DNA from 4 places in the Paenibacillus sp. DCT19 genome. Region 1 is predicted to be linked to each of the others. Evidence: riboswitches for the same ligand, from Rfam matches in the RefSeq annotation. Region 1 holds a riboswitch; each other region holds the start of a gene.
The links. A riboswitch is a leader RNA that binds a small molecule or an ion and turns the genes downstream of it on or off. The one in region 1 is predicted to bind thiamine pyrophosphate.

Region 1 (5,911 bases):
TATTGATCCAAGTGGATATGGGCATCAATTAACGGTGCTATAGCACGAGTATTCATAGTTCCCTCCTTATGATTAATGGTTTAACTATTCATGGTACGCAGTATATTCTATGTCGGATCACCCATATTAGGCGAAAAAATACATTTTTACACGGCTCGCTTACCGCTCTGATGAACTCACTACAATAGCTCTAAAAACCCGCGCTATATAGATAGGCGGGCTTTGTGCTGTTCTTCTCTCATCCACTGTGAAATTTGGCGTTTGCGTTCAAGAAAGGCAGAATCCTCCGTCACCGATTCACGTCGTGGACGATCAAATGGAACAATAACCTCTTGCAGCACGGTTGCTGGGCGATTGGATAGAACATACACCCGATCCGCTAGCAGAAGAGCTTCCTCAATGTTGTGTGTAATGAATAACACTGAGCGGCGGTTCTGTTCCCAGATCTCCAGCAGCCAGCGCTGCATATCACTGCGGGTCAAGGCATCAAGCGCACTGAAAGGCTCATCAAGCAGCATAAGCTCTTGTGGACTGAGTAACGCACGTAGGAAAGCAACACGCTGCTGCATCCCTCCTGAGAGCATATGTGGATAAGCACGCTCGAAGCCAGCTAGACCAACACTCGCCAACCATTTGCGTGCTTCAGCAATCGCTTCTGTTAGGGGTGGAGCTGTCTTCGATACTTCGCCTGCTAACACCACATTATCTTCAATGGTTCGCCAAGGCAGGAGAGCGGGTTGTTGCGGCATGTAACTGATTTTGCCACGTTGTCCGGTAACGTCATGCCCTTGCATGAGAATTCGTCCAGCCTGCGGCTTGAGCAAACCGCCGATGATATGAAAAAGGGTGCTTTTGCCACAGCCGGATGGGCCAACAATGGCTACAAATTCGCCTTGTCCCACCGTTAGGGACAGATTATCCAATACAGATAATGTTTTGCGCCGCTCGCGATATGAAGCATGAACCTGCGTAACCTCAAGTGCTGGAGAGACTTGAGTAGTCCCTTTTGTTACTGATGTAGAATCGGGCGGTTGCAGGGTTGTCTGTGTCGTTATATTTTCATTGGTTACGTGTTTATTCGTTGGGTTATCGGAAAGGTAATCGTGTTTGTTCCGTTCGTCTCTCATCCCGGTTTCACATCCTTGCCACATGGTTTTCCAGTGTCAGTATTAACGTTTTTGTGGTCGCCAGCGCACGAGCAGCTTCTCTAGTAGCGCGATCAGCAGGAAGAGCAGTAGACTGAGCGCCACAATAATCATGATGGCTACAAATAGTCGATCTGTTCGATATGCAGACTTCTGTAACATCATATAGTATCCGATGCCCTTATCTGCTCCGATCCATTCTGCAATAATGGCACCCATCACACTATATGTAGCGGCTATTTTGATTCCAGAGAAGACTGAGGGCAGCGCGTGCGGAAGCTCCAGTTTCCAGAACAGCTGTCCACGTTTGGCGCCAGCCATACGCATATAGTTCATCATCATGGCATCTGTACGGGTTAATCCATCCATGGCGGCTACGGCAACAGGGAAGAAGCAGACCAGAATGATGGTAATTAATTTGGGCAGTAATCCGAATCCGAACCAGATCAGCAAAAGCGGTGCTAGCGCGATGGTCGGGATGTTCTGGCTTAGGATAAGCAACGGATAGAGCGCGGACTTTAGAAATGGGATCAAGTGAAGCACCATGGCAATCAGCAGTCCCACCAACGTTCCTGCGGCGAATCCGATGAGTGTTAACTGGATCGTCGCCCATGCATGCATACCAAGCCGATCCGCCTGTGAAGCTGCTTCACGAGCGATGTCCGAAGGGGCAGGCAGCATCCATTTTTCAATGTGAAATAGCGAGACCGCTCCTTGCCATATCGCAATAAAGAGAATAACCGCCACAAGGGGCGGCCATACGCTTTTGAAATAGGAGTGCATCAGCGATATTTCTCCGTAAGTTTATCCATGCTGAAGCCGGCACCGCCGCTATGGGCGATTTTGATCTGGGAGATGATGCTAGGGCTACCGGCGTCCACAAGTGCTTCATGCATTTTGCGAACGACGTCTAGCAGCTCCTCCAGCTCACCTTCCATCGTTGTTTCTAGAGGATTGACCTGATATTTCACACCCGATTGTTGAATGACTTCAATAGCGCGATCCACATACGGATATGAATCCTCACCATTTGGCGTCTTCGGGATGACTTGAATACTGAGTAACGTGCTTGCCATGGAGTTCACGGCTCCTTTCGAAATATATAAAATGAACGAACAACTGTTACACTTGCCACTTCGATGACAGAATAACCTTCCAATCGCTGTTATCCCCAGATTTTTTTGATTCCCTTTCTCTAAAGGGAAAATCCGGTGATAAAGGCGACCGCTTCGCTTTTTCACGTTATTTCTGTCCTCTCCGTTCTCGTGTAAATATTATGTTCATTTTATATGAGAGATTTTATTGGGGTAAAAAGTCGTTCGTATATGCCTTGCTCACATCGATCTGTTCATCCAGCAGTTTCTTGCTGAACATCCAGTCCGTATAGTTCTGCCATACTTCCTGTTTCTGTTCGCCCCAGCGTGGTGCATCATCTGTGTATTTCGGGCTTAACCACTTCTGGCTTGCTATTACAAGATCCTTATCCAGATCCGGTACGGCTTTGATCAGAATATTAGCGGCGTCTTCGGGATGATCAATCGCATACTGATACCCTTCGGATGTAGCTTTCATGAACGCTTTAACCAGTTCAGGATCGTTCTGAATCGTGGTTTCATTCGTTACCAATACAGGCGTGTAATAATCGAGTGCTTCGGAGTAGTCTTTGACATACAACATGTCGATCGGCTCTCCGCGAAGCTCAGCCTCAATCCCAGTCCACGCATAGAAGATCCAGGCAAAATCAATATCTCGTTTCACGGCAGTGAAGAAGTCCGCGTCGCCCATGTTAATGTTTTTCACTTTGGACACGTCAGCGCCTTCGCCCTCCATAATGGATTGCATGACTGCTTCCTCCACTGGGGAGCCCCAGCCTCCATAGGTTTTACCTTCGAAGTCTTTCGGGGATTTAATGTTCCGATCCGTCGGTGCTGCAAATCCAGATGTATTATGCTGAATAACCGCAGCAATGGAGACGAGCGGTACACCTTGGGTACGCGCCTGAGTTACACTTTCCTGATAACTTACACCAAAAGGTACTTCATTCGAAGCGACCATCGTGTCAGCGCCGCCCGCACCAGGCTGCACAATCTCCACGTTTAAACCCTCGGCTTCGTAGAATCCTTGATCTACTGCTGCATATAAGCCGGTATGGTTCGTATTCGGTGTCCAGTCCAGTACAACTTTAACGTCTCGGAGTGCTACGTTATCACCTTCACTGCTGTTCTCGGTGTTGGTACCTCCGTTAGATTGGGCAGGGCCAGCTTCCTTGCTTCCGCAAGCCGTGATTGCAATCAAGGTTACGCATAGGAGCAACAAGCCGATCATTTTACGCCATCTCATCTTCATTCTCTCCTTCATGTGGTCCGCCTAAATGGCGAGGGTTCTCCTTGGCTTCATATCCAAGCATCGTGCATAAATCAGCAGAATTATACCGGCTATGATCTGGATGTCTTTTTTATGTAATGAGATATGCAAAAGAACATAAAAAAAGCGCCCCGGATTCCGGGACGCGTGCAGGCGTTAGAGAAGTAGCGCGCAGCGATATAGCTGGGCCTATTCGATATACTCCGATTCCTACGCTGGCATGATCCAGATCAGGTCTAAGGGTTAGTATCTTGTGGGATACACTCTCAGCCGGCCAATTCCGACTCCCCTGGGAAACTATGAAGTTAAGGGTATTACTAGGTGTAATTATAGGGCAGTGGGCAGAACGTGTCCAGTCATGAACTGGAATATCGGATGATGGATCTCACGAAGTGGATGTAAAGCAATCATAGATGCTGTCTGTGCGCCAATCGGGATCATGGATAGATCGGTTTACCTTTAACGCTGAAAGAATTCAATCCATTCCTTCTCTGGGCCATAGATGAAGAAGTAACGATAACCGTTCGGTAATGTGATAATCTCCCCATCGATAAATTCGGCGTCCGTCGCTTGTATACGCTGATATTCAGCATCAAGATCCTCCACGTGAATCGCAAAATGATGCACAGTTCCTTCGGAGGGAAGTTTGTCGCTATATCCCTGAATCAGTTCAATTTCAGTTTCATCACTGCCATTGAATCCGAGGAAAGCAAGTTGGATCACACCATTGGTATGGGTAACGCGGTCTTTCAGCTCAAGCCCAACGATCTCGGTATAGAAGCAAAGCGTCGTCTCTAGATCACGGACAGCGATACCGATGTGGTCGATACGTTTTTGAAAGCTCATTGTATAGTAATCCTCCTAACTGATTCGTGAATATGGTTTACATTTTAAGGAGTATGATAGGGGTATAAATCCGGGTTGTCAAATAGGAAAAAAGAGTTTATCTAGATGAAATGTTCTATATTTCAACATAAACATATAGGTATCTTATTAATGTTCACAAAGTGTTCACTTATGTGACCCTATTCCTCATCTCTATAATTGTCCAAGTAGAAGAAAGGATGAGAGAATTGCCAACAACCAAGAAAGAACATACGTATTTTGGATTGATGATGTGCACAGGAATGGTCGTTGTTATGATGACTTTCAATTTACTGTACAACGGACTAATGGGGAGCATGTCTCTACTTGAAATCCTATTTCAATTCGTCCTGTGTTTTATTGTAGCTTTTGTGGTGGAAAGCTTTATCGTTGGGCCGGTGGCTCAGAAAATTGCCTTTGCGTTGCTATTCAACAAATCGAATAAGGTGATCGGCGTTTTGATGATTTCAGTGTGCATGGTCGTGGGCATGGTGTTGATGATGTCGATGTATGGGATGCTTACGGCGTATCTTGCCAATCAATTGAACGGAAAGCCTCTCGTAGAAACGTATCTTCACACCATACTCCGGAACTTTAGCCTGGCGCTACCGTTACAGTTGCTCATCATTGGGCCGCTTGTTCGATATGTATTCGGTAAATTCATAAAAGCTAAAGGGAACGTAACCCCTTAGTTAATACAGAAGCCTAATTGACTTTGTGATTCCATATGTTCATTGAGTGTAGAGACAGAATGAATCCTGTATTAATTGGAAAATAGAGGAGAAAAGTGTTAATATTTTTGCCATCAAGAATTTTAACAGGTGGTGAAGAAACTGAAGCAAATATTACTGATTATTGTAGCCCTGTTGTTGATTACTGGGTGTAGAGATCAACAGGATGGAGAAGAATACGTTAACACTTCTTCTGATTCTAGTACCAGTTTTACTCAACTGGATAGCGAATCAGAAATCAAAGCTGAAAATTTGCAAGAGCTAGTGGCTGTGGGTCTGGAGAAGAGATTAAACAGGGAAGAAAATTCTGAAAATATCACTATTGATGTCCCTTACGATGAAGGAAGTTCTATCTTTGCAACATACTATCTCAACCAAGAGCCGGTAACAGAGGTGGGGATGATACAAGCTGTAAAGCATGAGAACGAATATATATTGCAAAATATAGATCTTAGCCCTATAGATAAACAGGCACCCTTTTGGTTAGCTAAATTTGTAGGCACGACGATGGATGGAAAGAGTAATTTTAGGGTCAACTACGGTTACATTAATGATCCTTCGATAAACGAAATTCGAATTCAATACTCCAACGTCACAATGCACGGCATGTCAATGGATGATCGCAAGACATTTCTGGATGTAACAACAGATGAGAAGATGATCGAGACATCCGTTCAGGGAATAGATGGGGATAACAACCTGGTTTATAAGTATGATTAAAAATGTAAACATTAAGCCAGTATCGCTTGCATTTAAACGTAGCTTTTGTATATACTGTTAATCAACAATTACAGATCGGAACATGCC
Region 2 (5,911 bases), 580 kb from region 1:
CAGCGTCGCTGGCAGAACTTTGGCGTCTGTCTTGTTCGTGTATTCATACTCTTCACCGGTACTAAAATAATACTTATCCCAACTGTAAGTCTGTCCATTCTGTAAAATACGCCACTCTGTTCGAGCGATCTTGCCGGCCTGGGTAAAGGTAACAAGAAACTGACTATCCTTTCGTTCATACCGCCAAGTCTCGCCAATACTCATCTTCTGGTATGTATCGGAGAGATTGCTTGAATGCTCTTTCCAATCCGGTTCACCAAGCCACTGCTTCACCTGCTTGGAAGTTGCTGCCTTATTGAACTTTAGAAAGGTTAGATGTCTGATCGCTGTAGTGGTCAACGCCGAATTCTGCTGGAGCCAACCATCCTTTATATGTTCATGCTGGTCAATATCCTCTGCCTTAACCCAGAGCAGTGGCGGAAGGTACTCCAAACTATTCTTCGTCCAGTTGCGCGGCGTTATTGAGACACCATACCATCCATTCCATTTTTTTATTAGAAATGCTTCTTCAGCACCGATTGGCCAGCTTGTTTTGCTCTCTGGAGATAAATATAATTTACGGCCTGAATGCAGTTTGAAAGTCTGTGGAGTGACCGCTTCAATACTACGACTCTCTTTCGATGCATACCACGCCGGGAACCACACCGTTCCCCGATTCTCATCCTGAATCTTAATCCATTCCCCTTCTGCAGATCGTACCTTCCATTTCTCCATGTGGGTCGTGTACGATTGTAACTTCACGCTGTCCAGATCTTCACGGCGCTCTACTCTCTGGATGAACAAAGGTGTATTGGGCACAACCGTCACGGCTTCTCCCTGTTTATAATTAACTTGGGTAGGCTTAGCTTGCGTTACTGTAATTGAGCTTGGTTCTCCTCCAACATCCGTGCGATTATCCAGTAACCCACAGCCTGTAACGAGCATGAGGGATACCCCCATTACTGTAACCCATGGATACCTTGCTTTTACTCCGTTTGGCCCAATCTTCACGATGTTCACTCCACTCAAATAGAAGTTATTTCCATTAAAGACGTTTTGAACAAAGAAAAGTTACCCATTGAATCAAATTTAATTTCCCTGCTCACTTGCATTCTCGTGTTCTCGTACTATCTGACGTCCACCAGATTAGGATGGTAAGGGTACAGGATTCCCAAGGCAAAGGCGATGGATAACATGATGACATAATACAATGTGAACCATAGATCAGCACGCGAGTAACCAACCTGCACATAATAGGTGCGACTTTGCCCTTCTGTGAACCCTTTTGCCTCCATCGCAATCGCCATTCGTTGCGCGCGCCTTATGCTCTGAGCAAGTAGAGGAATCGCGTACCGTTTCAACGTGCCATATAGGTTCCAGCGAGAACTACGCTGCTTCGTACCTCGAATACGAATCGCATAGCGTAACGTCTGAAATTCATCCAGCAGTATTGGCATCATACGCATCGCCGAAAGAAAGCTATACGCATACTTGGCTGGTAAACGCCATTGCTGCATTAATGAATAAAACAAACGAACAGGCTTGGTCGTAAGACCAAACAACAAACCCGCTGCTGCCATGCTTAAAGAACGGAACCCCAAATGAATCCCACGATAAAAGCTTTCTTCTGTAATATGAATAAGCCCCCAGCGGAACCAAGTGGTTTCTCCCTTACCAAACATCATCATTCCGGTAGAGGTGGAGATGAACACTAGAATAAAGGGCGAGGCGTATAAAAACAGCCTGTACCACGGATGACCTGACCAGCATAATAATAGCAGCATAACGATTGCTACATTAGCCATGATATTCAGATTGTGTATGAGAATGACCATAATAAACATCAGCGTCAGAGTAATCATTTTGAGACCGGGGTTGACCGCATGGAGCCAGGTTTCACGGTGTGGAAACGAGATCTGCATCCGTTAACCTCCCCTGATCAATCGTCCAGACATGTGTGCAATACCTCTTTACGATTTCCCGGTCATGTGTGACCATAATAATCGCCGTTCCTTGGCAACGTAGACGCTCCAGCTGTGACAGCATCGCGAATGTATTGCGGGCATCCTGACCAAATGTCGGTTCATCCAGCAACAGAATACGTTGCTCGCGTACCAGGGCAGAAGCAACACTTAACCGCCGTTTCTGTCCCATGGATAATTGATAAGGATGTCGATCCGTTAGATGCTGCAAGTTAAATTGCTCCAGCATGGCGTACGTCTGCTGATGTCGCTCTTCCGCAGAGAGCGTTCCATACAGAAGCGAAAATTCCACTTCATCCTTGACGGAATGAGCAACAAATTGAAATTCTGGATTCTGGAATACAAAAGCAATATGATCAGCCAATTTCTCCGTTTTCCCAGGTAATTGCCCTTCTACGCGATAATAACCAGTTGTTTTCAATATGTTCATGAGGGCTAATAACAAGGAGCTTTTGCCGGCACCATTGGCTCCAACGACCGCGATCCAGTCCCCATGCCACACCTGTGCCTGTTCAATCTCAATAAACTTCGTTTTCCCTCGCCACCCGGTGAATTGCCGTAATTCAAGTGCAGGCTTAGCATCTAGTGTACTCACTTTCACTGGATCAGTTAGGGAGCCTGTCTTGCCAGTTCTAGTATCAGATGCCTTTCGGTGATCCTCTGATGCTAGTCTATTACTTGATCGATGCAACCATTGCTCTTGTTTCCGATTTTGCCCATGTTCTTGTTCTTGCTCATCCCACACACCTGGATACCAAATTCCATAATCTCGCAGCATTTCACGATGGTTCGCAAAAATATGCTCCGCACAGTCGTCCGCGACAATCTTTCCGTCTGGTGACAGCACGATGATTCGATCTACTAATTCCACAATCTCATTAATTTTGTGTTCCACAATAATCAGCGTTTTGTTCTTCATAATCTGCTTCACTGTATCCCACACTTGCGCTGTTCCTTCCTCATCAAGTAATGCTGTCGGTTCGTCTAGAAACAGCACATCAGGTTGCATCGCAAGCATGGAGGCCATAGCTAGGCGTTGCTTCATGCCCTGGGACATCGAATGGATTAATTGACGATTCCGTTCGAAGTTTAATCCCACTTGGTTCAGGTATTGGCTAATCTGCTCAGGCATATGTTCACGTGGTATATTCCGGTTCTCCAGCACAAACGCAATCTCTTCATCCGTATAGGACATGCAAAACTGAGTATCTGGGTCTTGAAAAACAAACCCGGCTCGCTTCGGCACCTGAATATCATCACATTTCATCGGAATCTCTACCGAATTCGGAATGATGCCACTCAATATTTGTAATAACGTTGACTTGCCGGAACCACTCGGTCCAAGCAATAGTACCTTTTCCCCCTGGCGTACAGATAGAGACAAGCCTTGAAATAACAAGGCCTGCTCTCCAGGAAACTTGCATCTTAGATTAGTTACTCCTACAATCTGCGGGCGCTCTTCTTCATACATTTAGTCCAACGCCTCGTAATCCTGTTTCGATACAGGTCGAAGCGAACGTGTTACCCCAGTAAGCTCCAGCGCTTTGGCTAGATAATAAGCAAACACACCTGCAATGATAATACTTCCAAGGAAGCGGAAAGCGATAAACAAGGTATAATTCCATGCCGACAATGAATCGATGTATCCATACTGGTAGTCCAATATGAGCGAAGCCGCTGCTGCACCTACCGCTGCAAGGCAGGTTACCCACAGGTTTGTAAGACGATAGCGAAACGCTGCAAAAAAGACCTCGGCTCCTAGCCCCTGCAATAGTCCATAGACCAGCGTAGACATACCCCATTCACTTCCCAGAAAAGCACTTACCGTTGCTGCGGCAACCTCGGCTAATATGGCTACACCGGGTTTGCGAATCACAACAAAGGCAAAGGTTCCTGCCATAAACCACATGCCATAGATCATCTGCTCGGCATGAATGCCAAAAGGCTTCATTAGATCATAAGTTGGCCCCCATATTTTGTAGATCACGCCAAAAACAACCGCAATCACAATCGTTACTAAAATATCCGTTAACCTCAACTTATTACTACGCACTGCATTTCCCATGTGAACAACTTCCTTCCTTCGTGTTGTTTAGATTGGTAGAACACAAAAAAAGCCTCCCCGGTTTCCAGGCAGACCTACGTATCGTCATGGTGATCAGCAGTAGACAATGTACCAAAAATATAATAAGTGCATTTCATTACGTGATCGGACTCACATCCGTCATTATATTTTGCATAAGTTTACAGTGACCCTCTTAAACAGGATCGCAATATGTACATCCATAGATGATTGCAAAATAACTAGGCTTCGAAATGATACTTATTACGCTTTTCAACGTCTTGTTCACTGTGATTCTATGTTCTCTACGCTGGCATTACCCAGATCAGATATACGGTCAGCAGCACAAGGCCACCCTCTCAGCCCAACTTCATTGAGCACCCGGTTCACTTATTTCATTGCCTCTAATGTACACTATCTGGGTAATTGTAGCAATGCTATGTTCACTAAAACTACCTTGGTACGCTTACTAATCTAGTGTCTGAATCCACCTGCGAGCATTGTTTCGCTATAGATACGTTAGGTTAATGACAGAATGTAATTTGCAAGAATATGAAACTTTTGGGATATCCAGCCGTCTGTAAACTAGAAAGGAGATTGATTATGATGAAAACAATTCACTCAGCTTGGCAGCAGAAAAAATGGAAGATGATTCTTGCCGCCTCGATTCTCACCGCAGGTACGGCACCTGCTCTGCTGTCCCCCCATGTCGTGGAAGCAGCTACTAATCACAAACCCACGGCGTACATTAATAACATTCCAGCTTCCTATGACGTCGTCATTCGGCAAGGTGTCACCTATGTAGCACTGACCGAACTTCAATTCTTGGGCAACTATACATTCGGCTATAACAACAAAACTAAAGAAATTAGCATCCAGACCGATCGCGACAAATACATTCTTGCGCCTAACACCAAAACGATAACGAAAAATGGTCAAACAGCGACACTTACAGCAGCTCCTATTCTGGTCAATGGCAAAGCTATGCTCCCACTCCGAGCCATTGGCGATGCCTTTGGCGCCCAGGTTAGTTGGAATCAGGCCGCGAAGGAAGCTTACATCTATCAAACGGATACTGCCCTCGTTAAAGCATATAACGGCAACGATCTCGTGGCTGCGCGCGAGGCTGCAATTCATCTACCACGTTTCTCGAAGTTGGGACAACCTCGTCTGGAGCTACGTGAAGAGCGTGGTGATGTGGACTCCACCACAACCTATATATTTGAACAAGGAAAAAAAGATCGATTCTTCATTAACAAAAACAACGATCTAATCAGTTATTATGAGGTTAAAAACGGTCAGGCCTTACTCAAATGGCAAGCAAACATAGGTAACGGTTCCGGGACTCTTGGTGATCTATTCTTCGTCAAAACGAAGCCATATGCTGAAGCTGGAACACGCCCTTCATTAGCTGGTAAAACGATCGTGTCATTCCAGTACTCACTCATGGCCGAGGAAACCTCTTATACGGTCACCAACAAAGCCGGCTCGGTAGCTGAAGGGGCGGCTGTACCATCCAAAGGAAGTATCTTTGTTAACGCACCGGATGAAAAGTAGAAGTAGGAGCCTTATGGACATGCATGCTACCTCATCTAGCTGAAACTATAGGAAAAGGCATCCCACAGGATGCCTTTTATCTGTTCGCTACATTAATACTGCGTATTCCCTGATTGACTTGTATTGCCTGACGAGAACCCTTTGAACAATGTAGGCACCTTCGAATATCTGGTGTTCGTAATTTTCCCCTTCGTACTGCCGCTGTCTGTTCGCAAAATGGAATCCTTCACATTGGAAATGTTCGAATTATCTACATTCATGGTCACAGCATACGAGGTGCCTCCATTTTGACGAACAAGCTTGCCAATATCATCTGCTCTGAAATTTTTGA
Region 3 (5,911 bases), 580 kb from region 1:
TGAGAAGGGACAGTCCCATGTCATGAATGTGAACGGGGGTCAGCCCCTGTAACGATAAATAGATGTAATGAATCTGACACACGCTATTCGCTCTCATTTTCCCGAATCTTAGATCTAACGAATCACAGAGGCTTTATTTCACGAATTCAGTCGATTATTCGCGTTTTCAAACCGTATTAGGACGGAATAGCTTTACTGAGGTTCGTTAAATTTTGCAAACGTAGATGATCCGCCTGTTAAGATGTGGTGGGTTCGTTAGCGCTTGGAGCGAAGAGATATTCGCATTTACTCGTTAGAGCTGATAAGCAGATAGACTGTTAAGGAAATTCTCTGAGGCGAATCCCTTCACTTCTTGTTCGCTATAGCGTTTGAGTAGTGCATTGATTAAGTTTTGAGTATGTCCTGCGTGCTCTAATCCCTCCACATAGTGGATCAGACCATCAAAATCCGATCCTAGTCCGATGTGCTTCACACCGCCAATGGAACAAAAATGCTCCACATGTCGCAGTACATCATCAATAGATGCTGCTTCGTCCTGATCGGATCTGAGAAAGTCGGGGAGGTATAAGACGTGCACGGTAGCATTTTTGGCGAAGAGAGCCTGTGCTTGTTCATCGGATAAATTGCGGGGATGGTTATAAATGCCCTGTGCATTGGAATGACTGGCAATGGGGTAGTCCGCCAACTGCAACACATCCCAGAAGCCAGCTTCACTAAGGTGGCTAACATCCGAGAGAAGGCGATACTCGTTATTGAATTCAATGATCTGTTTGCCAAATTGAGTTAACCCTGAACCGCGGGGCTCCAATGCGCCGTCTGCAGCGAGATTAGCGTAGTTCCATGTTAGTCCAACGGAGCGTACACCAAGCCGATATAACAGGTTTAGCTTGTGAAGATCATTACCAATCGGATCGACACCCTCTAGGGTGAGAAATGCACCAATTTCTCCATCACGTAGATTACGAATCTGTGACCAGTCAGTAATGTGAATGATCTCTGGATTTTTGTCCAGAATTTCCGTATAGAAATAATGCACTTGATCTAAGGCCGCTTCAAATTTAGCAGAATCCTTGAGATTAGGCGGGACAAAAATAGCAAAACCTTGAACTTTCACTTGACCAGCAATGAGTCGTGGTTTGCTTGCTTCTAGGCTGTCGGTGTGATCGAAGGCTAGCTTACCTCCAGCTCTCCAGATCCGAAACAGGGCATCACAGTGCAGATCGATGACATTCATGTGTAATAGACTCCTTTATTCAATTTGGCAAACTGTAACAGGGATTACTGGCTTGAGTTATGTAAGTGGTATACTTCGTTTCGCTGTAATGGAAGTTATTAGATTCACATAGGAACACGCGGCATCGTGATGCCTGCGGTGGCCGAATGCGCTGAGTAGACCGTACCGAATCATTCATATAGTACATGTCGCTACTGCTCAGCCAGGGTAAATATGCGAAATTAGTATAGTTTTTATTACACACTATTCTTATTTGTTAACTTTGTTTTGAGATGTAACGATTCTATCATTGAGCTTGTCTCTACACAATTCATCGAGCAATCAATAGTTCCTATATCACTATCAAAATAATCTATATGGCAAAGTAATAAGAAAAGCAGTGAGGTCTCTAGCTGGCGCATAATCCAAGCGCCCGGCGGGGTTGCCGCGGTGCAGGGGTGCTTGGCTACGCCAGCATCCCACCCACCGCCGCAGCGAACCGCGCAGCCGCTGCGCGCACGTCGGCCGCGCCCGCAATGGCGGAGATGACGGCTACGCCGTCGGCTCCAGCCGCCATCACGGCGGCCGTGGTATCGGGCGTAATGCCGCCGATACCCACCACCGGAACTGCGATGCCTGCGGCGCGCAGTTCCAAGATCCCTGCGGAGCCCAGCACAGCATGGGCATCCGCTTTGGATCGCGTCGGGTACATTGGCCCGACGCCAAGATAGTCGGCGCCCGCCTGCACCGCACGGCGGGCTTCCGACGCAGAGTGGGCGGATACGCCAAGCATCCGCCCAGCTCCAATGCGGGCGCGTACAAGCGCCGCGTCCGCATCATCTTGGCCGACATGCACGCCGTCGGCCTCCACAGCTACAGCCAGCTCCACATCATCGTTCACGATGAACGGTATCCCGTGCTGGCTGCACACCTCGCGAAGCCGCCATGCAAGAGCCAGGCGGGCTTCGCCAATCAGGGCACCAGTTCCTTTTTCCCGGAACTGGAACAGCGTAATGCCGCCAGCAATCGCCTGGCGCAGCACCTCCACAGGGTCTTGCGTGGTATTCACGCTGCCCATCACCAAATACACCTGCATTGCGCGTCGCACCGCGTCTGCATTCAGCTTAGGCATCACCGCTCACCCCGCTGCCTGCGCTGATACGCAAAATGATTCGTCGGCCCATGCCCAGCGCCAATGCCGAGCTCATCCTCAATGGCTGCCTGAATGAATGCTCGCGCAGTCGTGACGGCAGCCAGAACGGACGAACCCTTCGCCAGTTCAGCTGTAATGGCGGCAGAATACGTACAGCCCGTTCCGTGGGTATGAGGGGTCACTATACGAATATTCTCCAGATAGTGAAAGGACTGCCCATCATAGAGTACATCGACAATCATGCCGCCCGTATCATGGCCGCCTTTGATCAGGGCATACGTTGAGCCCATCTGCACAAGGCGTCGGGCTGCTTCTTCCCGTTCACTTACATTTCGAATGGACATGCCTGTCAGCAGTTCGGCTTCAGGGATGTTTGGCGTGGTGATCTGTGCATGCGGGATCAGCTCCGTAATCAGTGTCTGAATAGCCTGCTGCTGAAGCAGCGGTGCGCCGCCCTTGGCTACCATAACGGGATCAATGACCAGATTAGACCATTCATAATGGCGCCATTTCTCGGCTACCAATTGAATAATTTCGGTACTGTAGAGCATGCCTGTTTTTACCGCATTTGGCTTGAAGTCGTCGCCGGTCGAATCAAGCTGTTGGGCTATGCCTTCATACGAAATAGGAAAAACACCCTGAACTCCTGTTGTATTCTGCGCCGCAATGGCAGTAATAACGGTCATGCCGTATACATCAAGTTCCTGAAAGGTTTTGAGATCGGCTTGAATTCCAGCACCGCCGCCATTGTCCGATCCAGCGATTGTTAGAGCCTGAGCTATACGCATGGTGTATCTTCACCTCCATGGATGTGGCGAATAAGAGCACGTTGCTGTAGTACAGATGGGGATACTAGGTCGAGCTGATTCAATAGCTCGATCTGGAAACTGCCAGGGCCCTGGCTTTCCGTACGATCTGCAGCAATCTCAGCAGCAACGCCGTAGAAGGCGAGAGCTTCTACCACGCTATCCAGACGCTCCTTGTCATCAGTCGCCACAGCTGCAAATGCGCCAATTACAGCACTGAGCAGACATCCCGCACCGGTAACTTGGGTTAAGAGGACGTGACCGTTGCTCACGAGATAGGTCAGATGTCCATTCGTAATGACATCTTCGCGACCTGTGATCACAACGATACAGTTTAACTTTTGAGCTGCACGCTCAGCTATTCCGATTCGATCTCCTTCACCTTGTCCAGCATCTACACCTTTGCTATTCCAGTGCTCACCAATAACATTGGCGACTTCTGCCACATTGCCACGCAAGATCGTGAGACGTAGCTCACGAACGAGCATCTGAACCTGCTCGGAGCGATAGGATGTGGCACCAGCGCCAACAGGATCAAGCACGACAGGGACTTGATGGGCGTTGGCGGATATACCAGCGAGCAGGATGGACTGCACAACATCTTTATTAAGTGTGCCAATGTTGAGGACGACCGCGCCGGACATTTTCGCAACATCGGCAACCTCCTCGTGTGCATAAGCCATAAAAGGTGATGCTCCAAGTGCAAGCAAGCCATTGGCTACAAAGGGAGCTACCACAATGTTGGTGATATTGTGCACTAACGGATTTTGAGTGCGTATACGTTCCAAGTAAGACATCTGTTTTCCTCCTTAAATTCATTTTCATAACTCACTGGCATTTTCCCAGAATTACATGTAGGCAAGCGGCGAGAAATGCTATATTCTGATCTGCGATGACTCATTTTTCATCCTAAAAAATGCAAAAAGCCCCGCCCATTTCCGGAGAAATGAGTGGGGCTGTATTTTCAATTCGCAAGTGTATTTCATCTTACATGTTCTGCATGATGAAACGCATGAAGTTTATTGAAAGGCCGCTCCACTTCCCTCCGCTGGTATGATCCAGATCAGGTTCAAAGGGTCCGAAAGTTCATTCGTCTCAGCCGTTAGGCTCCCCCAGTGCAATTGTTCAACTATATTCAGTTATAACCGTTTTTGAACAGGTATTTATAGCTCCAGCATATATCACATGCAAGCCGGATGTAAAGAAGGGATGATCCAAGTTTATGCTTCGACATAGCAACAGGAATCTGATACGAAACGTTGTTGTTCCCTACTTCCCAACCCGATATAATAGAGGTTGTTCCAAAAGAACACTTAGATCACGCAATGGTGAAAGTGTTATCGTTATATCACGAAATGAAGGTGGGACGCTCTCCCTCCGGAGAAGAATGGGGATCCGAGTTGAAAACATTCAAGAAAGTCTACATCGAAATTACAAGCATCTGTAACTTGGCGTGCAGCTTCTGTCCACAGACCAAGCGTGCCAAAAATTTCATTGACCCTGACGTCTTTAACAATATACTGGATCAGATTAAGCCACATACCAAACACATATATCTTCATGTCAAAGGTGAGCCGTTACTGCATCCCAAAATCGATCTGTTGCTAGATTCTGCACATGAGAAAGGATTCAAGGTCAACATCACGACCAATGGTACGCTACTGCCCAAGACGCAGCATAAGCTTCTTGGCAAGCCAGCGTTACGTCAGATGAACTTCTCCTTGCACAGCTTCGACGGACATGAAGGCTCGACAGACCGCGAAGGATATTTGAATAACATATTGACCTTTGCTCGTGAAGCAGTGAAACATAATGTCATCATTTCGTTCCGACTCTGGAACCTGACACAGGATAATTTTACGAATGCCCAGATGAACCGAAATCGCGAAACGCTTGAGGTGTTAGAGCGGGAGTTCGACTTGGATTTTCGGATTGAAGAAAAGGTCGTGCCGGGTAGCGGAGTCAAAATTGCTCCGAATGTATACCTCAATCAGGATCATGAATTTCAGTGGCCAAGCCTTGATGCACCCGAGGATGACGGTAAAGGCTTCTGTCATGCACTTCGTAGTCAGGCCGCCGTATTGGTGGATGGCACGGTTGTACCGTGTTGCCTGGATGGCGAAGGTGTAATTAACTTAGGCAACGTACATGAGAAGTCATTCTCGGAGATCGTTGACGGGGAACGGGCCAATAACTTATTTTATGGATTCTCGAAGAGGCAGGCCGTGGAAGAGTTGTGCCGCAAGTGCGGGTATCGCCAGCGGTTTGGTGCATAGGATGCATCGTTAGTCATCACAAATAAAGACTTAAGATCACGTTATCTGGTTACAGATGGCGTGATTTTTTGCTGTTTTGTACAATATTCATGTGTTTATCTGCCTAAATAGAGCATATTTGAAGTTCAGAATAGCATACTGCCCGGATAAGCCAGCGTACGTAATGTGCTGATAAGGAAGGCTCCAAGGCGAATACCAAGACATATCATCTAATGATTATTCTCGTTACATTCCTTATTTGGTAGGATCAGGATACGTTCCAAGCAGAGGTGCACATCTGGGGAACCGTGAGGACAAGCGTAAGCTTATGCGCTTCCAATCCATATGAATAGAGGAGGACGTTTTCGATGAAAAAATTGTTAACGGTGTTATTGTCGGTTGGTCTGGTCGCTTCCGTATTTGGTGCAATTCCTGCTTCTGCTGCTCCCGAGATTGTGAAGACAACCATCGTTGTAGAGAAGGG
Region 4 (5,911 bases), 290 kb from region 1:
TGAACTCTCTGGATTGTGCTATGCTCGCAGACACTAACTGTTCTACACTACGAAGAATATAGGGGCGGGAGCATGAGTTCCAGGTAACACTTGTTTGATTAGCTGGTTAGCTGTGTGTTCACTGTTTGAAAATGCTACTTCCCATTCCTCCAGTAGTTTGACATATTCAGGTTCAAGGTCAGGTACAAGTGTACGAATAACAAGGGTGTGTTCTTTCTCTTGTTCTTTCCAGAAACGAATTTCTTCTAATATACGCAGGGGTAAGAGTGGTCCATATCCTTTCCATTGCATATCCAAGCATCCTCCCGTCATTGATATGATTCCGAATCCATTTCACCTTTAACATCGAGATGGGGCTAAAACAGCCAGATCTCTTTATCCTCGAACATGTCGTGCATAGCCATCGCAACAATATATTCATTAATGATGTTGTCCTATGTATATAAAAAAAGAGCCCCATAAGGGCTCATTCGTAGTTCGTATTCAGGCGCGATACACTTCAGGGCATGAACATTAATATCGATCCAGATCATCACTGGTGGTCTTCGTTACATGGCTCAGGAAGGTTGATACGCGGCGCAGGTATTCTTTGGGATGCTCACGGAAGATTAACTCATGGTGGGAACCGTCCACGATCCATTCCTCTGAATTCGGATTGGTTTGATTGGCGGCGAGTAGCTCCGCGATTGGATAAGGCGCCTTCTCGTCTTCCGTACCGTGAATGAAGAAAATCGGGAAAGGATAATCCTCTTTTTTGACCTCTTGATACGGAATTTGCTGTAATCCAGTGCCGTTCAGAACCGGGAACAACAGCTTCATAATCTCAAGTGTAGGTTGGCGCGGAAGATCGATCTGATTATGAATGTTGTGATACAGCGTATCTGGTTCAAGTAAAAATGTGCTGTCCAGAATCATCGCATCAACATCCTCGGTAAGAAGGCCTGTCTGTAATGCTGTGCCTGCACCCATGGAGAATCCCCATACGACGAGCTCCTCAGCACCTCGTTGCTTCGCCGTTTGAATGGCGCCCAGCAATTGTTGTGATTCCGCTTTGCCGCCTGTAGCGACGGCTTTATTCACCTGAGATGCAAAACCATAATCGAACATAATGACGTTAAATCCAAGTTGGTGCGCATAATGGGCAAGGTCATACATCGGAACCCAGGTTTCCTCACGGTTGGCACCATAGCCATGACTGAAGATAATCGTTTTGTTCACATCTTTGTCGGCAGGAATGTACCAGCCCTGCATCGTTCGGCTTCCGTCTGCCGCAGGGAATGTTATGTCTTCGTACTTCATATTCCTCGCTTGCATCGGATTAGAGAAGACAGGGGCTACCGTTGGGTTGGATAAGACCCAGGCGATGTAACCGTGTAGTGCAATAAAACAAAAGAGTAGAAAAAATACCACGGAGAGCAGCAACGCTACGATAATATGCTTGAACCGAATCAGCCTTGGCGATAACGAAGTAGGCAGATCGGACACTTTCGTTTGCAGCGGGGCTTCGCTCTGGGATGTCGAATACATGATTGCCCCTCCTTATAAGTTCAGATGAAATTGAGGATAACAACGAGAACCATCAACCCATATACGTAGTTCCTAAGTCACAGGAACGAATGATACAAATGCATAATCTATCTTTATCGTATGTTCCTATATAACCAAAGTCAATTGATTGGCAGCATTTGTTACGCAATTGTTATATAGTCCTGAGAGGATCTGGTTAACATTTCCTAAGCGTACAAATCGCGGAATATTTAGTCTTATAAAAAGGAGAATATTGCCCCTTTTTAGTTTACAGATGAGATCGTTTCTCATATAATTTATGTAACCAAGTTTCATGTGATGAAACATGAGGAGGCTTAGTGTCATGGAAGACCGCAAGTTGACCGTCAGGGCTGTGGAACGAGCCTTGGATATATTATTGTGCTTCACAACTCGGAGTGATCTGGGGCTTACCGAGATTGCAAGCCAGATTGGTCTGCACAAAAGCACGGTGCACCGGCTGATGGCAACCTTGGAAGAACGGGGATTTGTTATCCGGGATGCAGCTACCGAGAAGTATCGGCTTGGCATCCGCATCTGGGAGCTGTCCGCTCATATGTCCCGTAGTGATGACCCAGCTATCCTTCTTCTTCCTGCGATGGAGCGTCTGAGAGATCGACTCGGGGAGACGGTTAGCTTGTATTTGCGGGATGGCAGTGAACGGATTCGGATTCAGGCTGTTCAGAGCGATCAGGCTATACGGCGTGTAGCTCCTGTTGGTGTGCGCCTTCCTTTATCCGTAGGTGCGTCCAGTAAGGTGCTAATGGCCTTTGCTACGGAAGAGGATCGTGAGGAGCTGATGAATGGGCCGGAGTGGCCTGTCTTTATCGATCCTAAGGTCTATCTCGCGCAGATGAAGGATATTCTGGAGCATGGTTATGCAACGAGCTATGAGGAGCGTGAACCGGGAGCTGCGGCGGTATCTGTACCGATTATGGATCGCAAAGGCCAAATCGCTGCTGCATTGTCTGTATCAGGACCTGTCAGCCGTCTATCACAAGAGACGTTACATGAGTATGCACCCGTGTTGAAAGAAGCAGCTGCTCAGATGGGCTTGATGTTATCTTAACGAGTTTGTTCAACCACAACGCTCTTATGGAACATATATGTCATGATGAATCTGCTGATTCTGGAACATAAAGGTTGTTTTTCGTTCTCGGTTGAGCTATCCTGATATGGACAGCCCAGCCGGGCTTGATGAATTGAATATGACACTGCGGTATACTTGCCGCAACTTGTTAACGTTACTAGGGGAGTCCGAATTGTCCGGACTGAGACGGAATCGCATGAGATTCTGGACCCTTTGCACCTGATCTGGATCATACCAGCGTAGGGAAGTAATCGGCCAATCAACCACGAACATCAATGGGATGTAACCTATGGCTGAACTCAATTAGAGTTCGGTAATCGGTACATCATTGGTGATGGACATAGCCGGTTCCCTCGGGAACCGGCTTTTTTTATATACAGTGAGCAGAGACAAGATTTAGACTTCAGAGTTACTTTCGTAAAAAGAGCGGAGGTAGGTATCTGTTGTGGAATCTATTCAATTAGTTAGGTGAATGAACCTTACTCTGCTGCATGTTGTCTTACTGTATATGTCTCTCTAGGTAAGGTTGTCCTTGCTCCTTATATGGATGGTCTCCAGATTAGATGCGCTCGCATGGAAAAGAAGTGATGCAGTCGTGAAGACCAATGAGGAGGAGACAAAGACGATGAGTACAGAACAACCAATGATGGGACAAGGGAATACAGAAGCGCAGGCGGCAAAAGAAACAGGTTCGGCTGGAGGGGTTCAACCTTTTCCCGGCAGCCGTAAAGTATACATTCAGGGCTCACGTCCGGACATTGCTGTACCTGAGCGTGAAATAGCTCTTCATGACACGAGTACTCCCCAAGGGGTGGAGCATAATGAGCCGCTGCGTGTGTACGATACGAGCGGCCCGATGACCGACCCTGAATTTCACGCAGACATCCGGGCAGGACTACCTGCACTCCGCACACGCTGGATTACGGAGCGTGAGGATGTGGAGGCTTATGCAGGACGTACGGTGCAACCGGAAGATAACGGGCTCAAGGCGGGGAGTAGAAGAACCGGAGCTGAAGCTTACCCAGGCTTGCGTGGCAAGCCGCTGCGGGCTCAGGCTGGACGATGTGTAACGCAGATGCACTATGCACGCCAAGGCATCATTACGCCAGAGATGGAGTTTGCCGCGATTCGTGAGGGAGTAGAGCCGGAGTTTGTGCGACAAGAACTGGCCAGTGGCCGAGCGATTCTACCATCCAACATCAATCATCCTGAAAGTGAGCCGATGTTGATTGGTCGTCATTTTCATGTGAAGATCAATGCGAATATCGGGAATTCTGCCGTCTCCTCCTCCATCGAAGAAGAAGTGGAGAAGATGACCTGGGCTGTACGCTGGGGCTCGGATACCGTTATGGATCTGTCGACAGGAAAGGATATCCATACTACGCGGGAATGGATCATTCGTAATTCTCCAGTACCGATCGGAACTGTGCCACTCTATCAGGCGCTGGAGAAGGTCAATGGCGAAGCAGAAGCACTAACGTGGGAATTGTACCGAGACACACTCATTGAGCAGGCAGAGCAAGGCGTAGACTATTTCACGATCCATGCAGGCGTCTTACTGCGCTATATCCCGATGACAGCCAAACGTATGACAGGCATTGTGTCCCGGGGTGGATCTATTATGGCTGCGTGGTGTTTGGCACATCATCAAGAGAACTTTTTGTATACGCATTTTGAAGAAATCTGTGAAATTATGAAAAGGTATGATGTGGCATTCTCGCTTGGGGATGGATTGCGTCCGGGGAGTATCTATGATGCCAATGACGAGGCTCAGATGGCCGAGCTGGCTACACTGGGCGAGTTAACGCAGATTGCGTGGAAGCATGATGTACAGGTGATGATTGAAGGGCCGGGGCATGTGCCGATGCATAAGATCAAGGAGAATGTGGATCTACAGATGGAAATCTGTAAAGAGGCTCCGTTCTATACCTTGGGTCCACTGACAACGGACATTGCTCCAGGTTATGATCACATTACTTCAGCTATTGGAGCGGCGATGATTGGCTGGTTCGGGACATCCATGCTCTGTTATGTTACACCGAAGGAACATTTGGGGCTGCCTAACAAGGATGATGTACGAGAGGGAGTCATCGCCTACAAAATTGCAGCACATGCCGCTGACCTAGCCAAAGGTCATCCTCGAGCTCAACGCCGAGATGATGCGCTGTCCAAGGCTAGATTCGAATTCCGCTGGCGCGACCAATTTAACTTGTCGCTTGACCCTGAACGGGCGCTCTCTTACCATGACGAGACATTGCCTGCTGAGGGAGCTAAGGAAGCCCATTTCTGCTCGATGTGTGGGCCGAAGTTCTGTAGTATGCGAATTACGCAAGACATTCGTGCATTTGCTGCAGACAAGGGGTTGTCCGAAGATGATGCGGTAGCCGCAGGGATGCAGGCGAAGGCTGAAGAATATCGGATGCGGTAGGTGAGATTGGAGATTGATAGTGCAGCAAAAAAAAAAAACAGTTCATCACATAAAATGAGTGATGAACTGTTTTTTGTTTGTAGCCTTCAGAATTGCTCTTTTGGTTTGACTAAATATTGGCCGTCGTTCACAGATATCTCTACTATAGTTTACTTCATTTTACTCCAAATTCGAAACAGAATACCTGCAATGACAAATAGTATGCCGTCTGCTAATTTAAGACTTCCACCGTAGATAAATGCAGAACAGGCCAAGCCTATAATAAACAAAATTAGAATGTATAAGAAACGCACTAACATTCACTCCTCTACAATAAATGGAACTGTGCTTAACATATCTTAAGAGTGTGAACAATAATTCAAATTTATCTAATAAGATATAATGTTCTTAATACTCAGAGTAAATTAATAATAGAAATTTTTTAGTGTTCCTCTGGAATCATTATTGGCCGAACCCGAAAAACTAACGCTCAAAGCTCCGAAAGTTAATCCAACACTATGTAAGCCATAAAATACATATTAATATTAAATAGACTAGATACAAAAGTATAAAACTAGTGCCCTAATCTACTCCCCATTCCAACATTCAATGCGGTGCTATGCCTAGCTTCTTCTCCAAATACGTTGCAAGCAATGCCAAAGGGCTATGGATCGCAATACCGGTCTCTACTGTAACTCGCGCAGCAGCGGGCGCCATGGATAATTGGGCTGCGACTACCGTTTTGCCGGGATGCTGCCCAGCAATGTACTGTAATCCTTCACGTACTGCTGCAAGATAACCTTCCTTGTCACCGCGCATAATCAATTGAAACGTCTCAGGAATGCACACGGCTTCTGGCTGAGGCACCT

Region 2: it holds a riboswitch for thiamine pyrophosphate, as region 1 does, so the genes downstream of both, DMB88_RS04615 (ECF transporter S component) here and DMB88_RS02125 (ABC transporter substrate-binding protein) in region 1, are expected to answer to the same signal.
Region 3: it holds a riboswitch for thiamine pyrophosphate, as region 1 does, so the genes downstream of both, thiM (hydroxyethylthiazole kinase) here and DMB88_RS02125 (ABC transporter substrate-binding protein) in region 1, are expected to answer to the same signal.
Region 4: it holds a riboswitch for thiamine pyrophosphate, as region 1 does, so the genes downstream of both, thiC (phosphomethylpyrimidine synthase ThiC) here and DMB88_RS02125 (ABC transporter substrate-binding protein) in region 1, are expected to answer to the same signal.

What each region holds. Positions count from the first base shown of each region.
Region 1 covers NZ_CP029639.1:457,314-463,224, forward strand. The annotation lists gene DMB88_RS02105 (TatD family hydrolase) at 1-56, opposite strand, end outside; gene DMB88_RS02110 (ABC transporter ATP-binding protein) at 204-1,127, opposite strand; gene DMB88_RS02115 (ABC transporter permease) at 1,170-1,928, opposite strand; gene DMB88_RS02120 (thiamine-binding protein) at 1,928-2,221, opposite strand; gene DMB88_RS02125 (ABC transporter substrate-binding protein) at 2,445-3,485, opposite strand; TPP riboswitch at 3,699-3,810, opposite strand; gene DMB88_RS02130 (VOC family protein) at 3,969-4,355, opposite strand; gene DMB88_RS02135 (DUF2798 domain-containing protein) at 4,583-5,065, shown strand; gene DMB88_RS02140 (hypothetical protein) at 5,195-5,824, shown strand.
Region 2 covers NZ_CP029639.1:1,039,774-1,045,684, reverse strand. The annotation lists gene DMB88_RS04630 (outer membrane protein assembly factor BamB family protein) at 1-990, opposite strand, end outside; gene DMB88_RS04625 (energy-coupling factor transporter transmembrane component T family protein) at 1,107-1,901, opposite strand; gene DMB88_RS04620 (ABC transporter ATP-binding protein) at 1,876-3,432, opposite strand; gene DMB88_RS04615 (ECF transporter S component) at 3,433-4,026, opposite strand; TPP riboswitch at 4,310-4,418, opposite strand; gene DMB88_RS04610 (copper amine oxidase N-terminal domain-containing protein) at 4,627-5,580, shown strand; gene DMB88_RS04605 (pectate lyase) at 5,673-5,911, opposite strand, start outside.
Region 3 covers NZ_CP029639.1:1,033,549-1,039,459, forward strand. The annotation lists gene DMB88_RS04580 (dipeptidase) at 293-1,234, opposite strand; gene thiE (thiamine phosphate synthase) at 1,680-2,345, opposite strand; gene thiD (bifunctional hydroxymethylpyrimidine kinase/phosphomethylpyrimidine kinase) at 2,345-3,154, opposite strand; gene thiM (hydroxyethylthiazole kinase) at 3,145-3,969, opposite strand; TPP riboswitch at 4,196-4,296, opposite strand; gene DMB88_RS04600 (radical SAM/SPASM domain-containing protein) at 4,573-5,448, shown strand; gene DMB88_RS04605 (pectate lyase) at 5,796-5,911, shown strand, end outside.
Region 4 covers NZ_CP029639.1:747,991-753,901, forward strand. The annotation lists partial or broken gene DMB88_RS03470 (Fe-Mn family superoxide dismutase) at 1-291, opposite strand, end outside; gene DMB88_RS03475 (alpha/beta hydrolase) at 514-1,527, opposite strand; gene DMB88_RS03480 (IclR family transcriptional regulator) at 1,871-2,614, shown strand; TPP riboswitch at 2,785-2,898, shown strand; gene thiC (phosphomethylpyrimidine synthase ThiC) at 3,279-5,063, shown strand; gene DMB88_RS30120 (hypothetical protein) at 5,213-5,356, opposite strand; gene DMB88_RS03490 (hypothetical protein) at 5,649-5,911, opposite strand, start outside.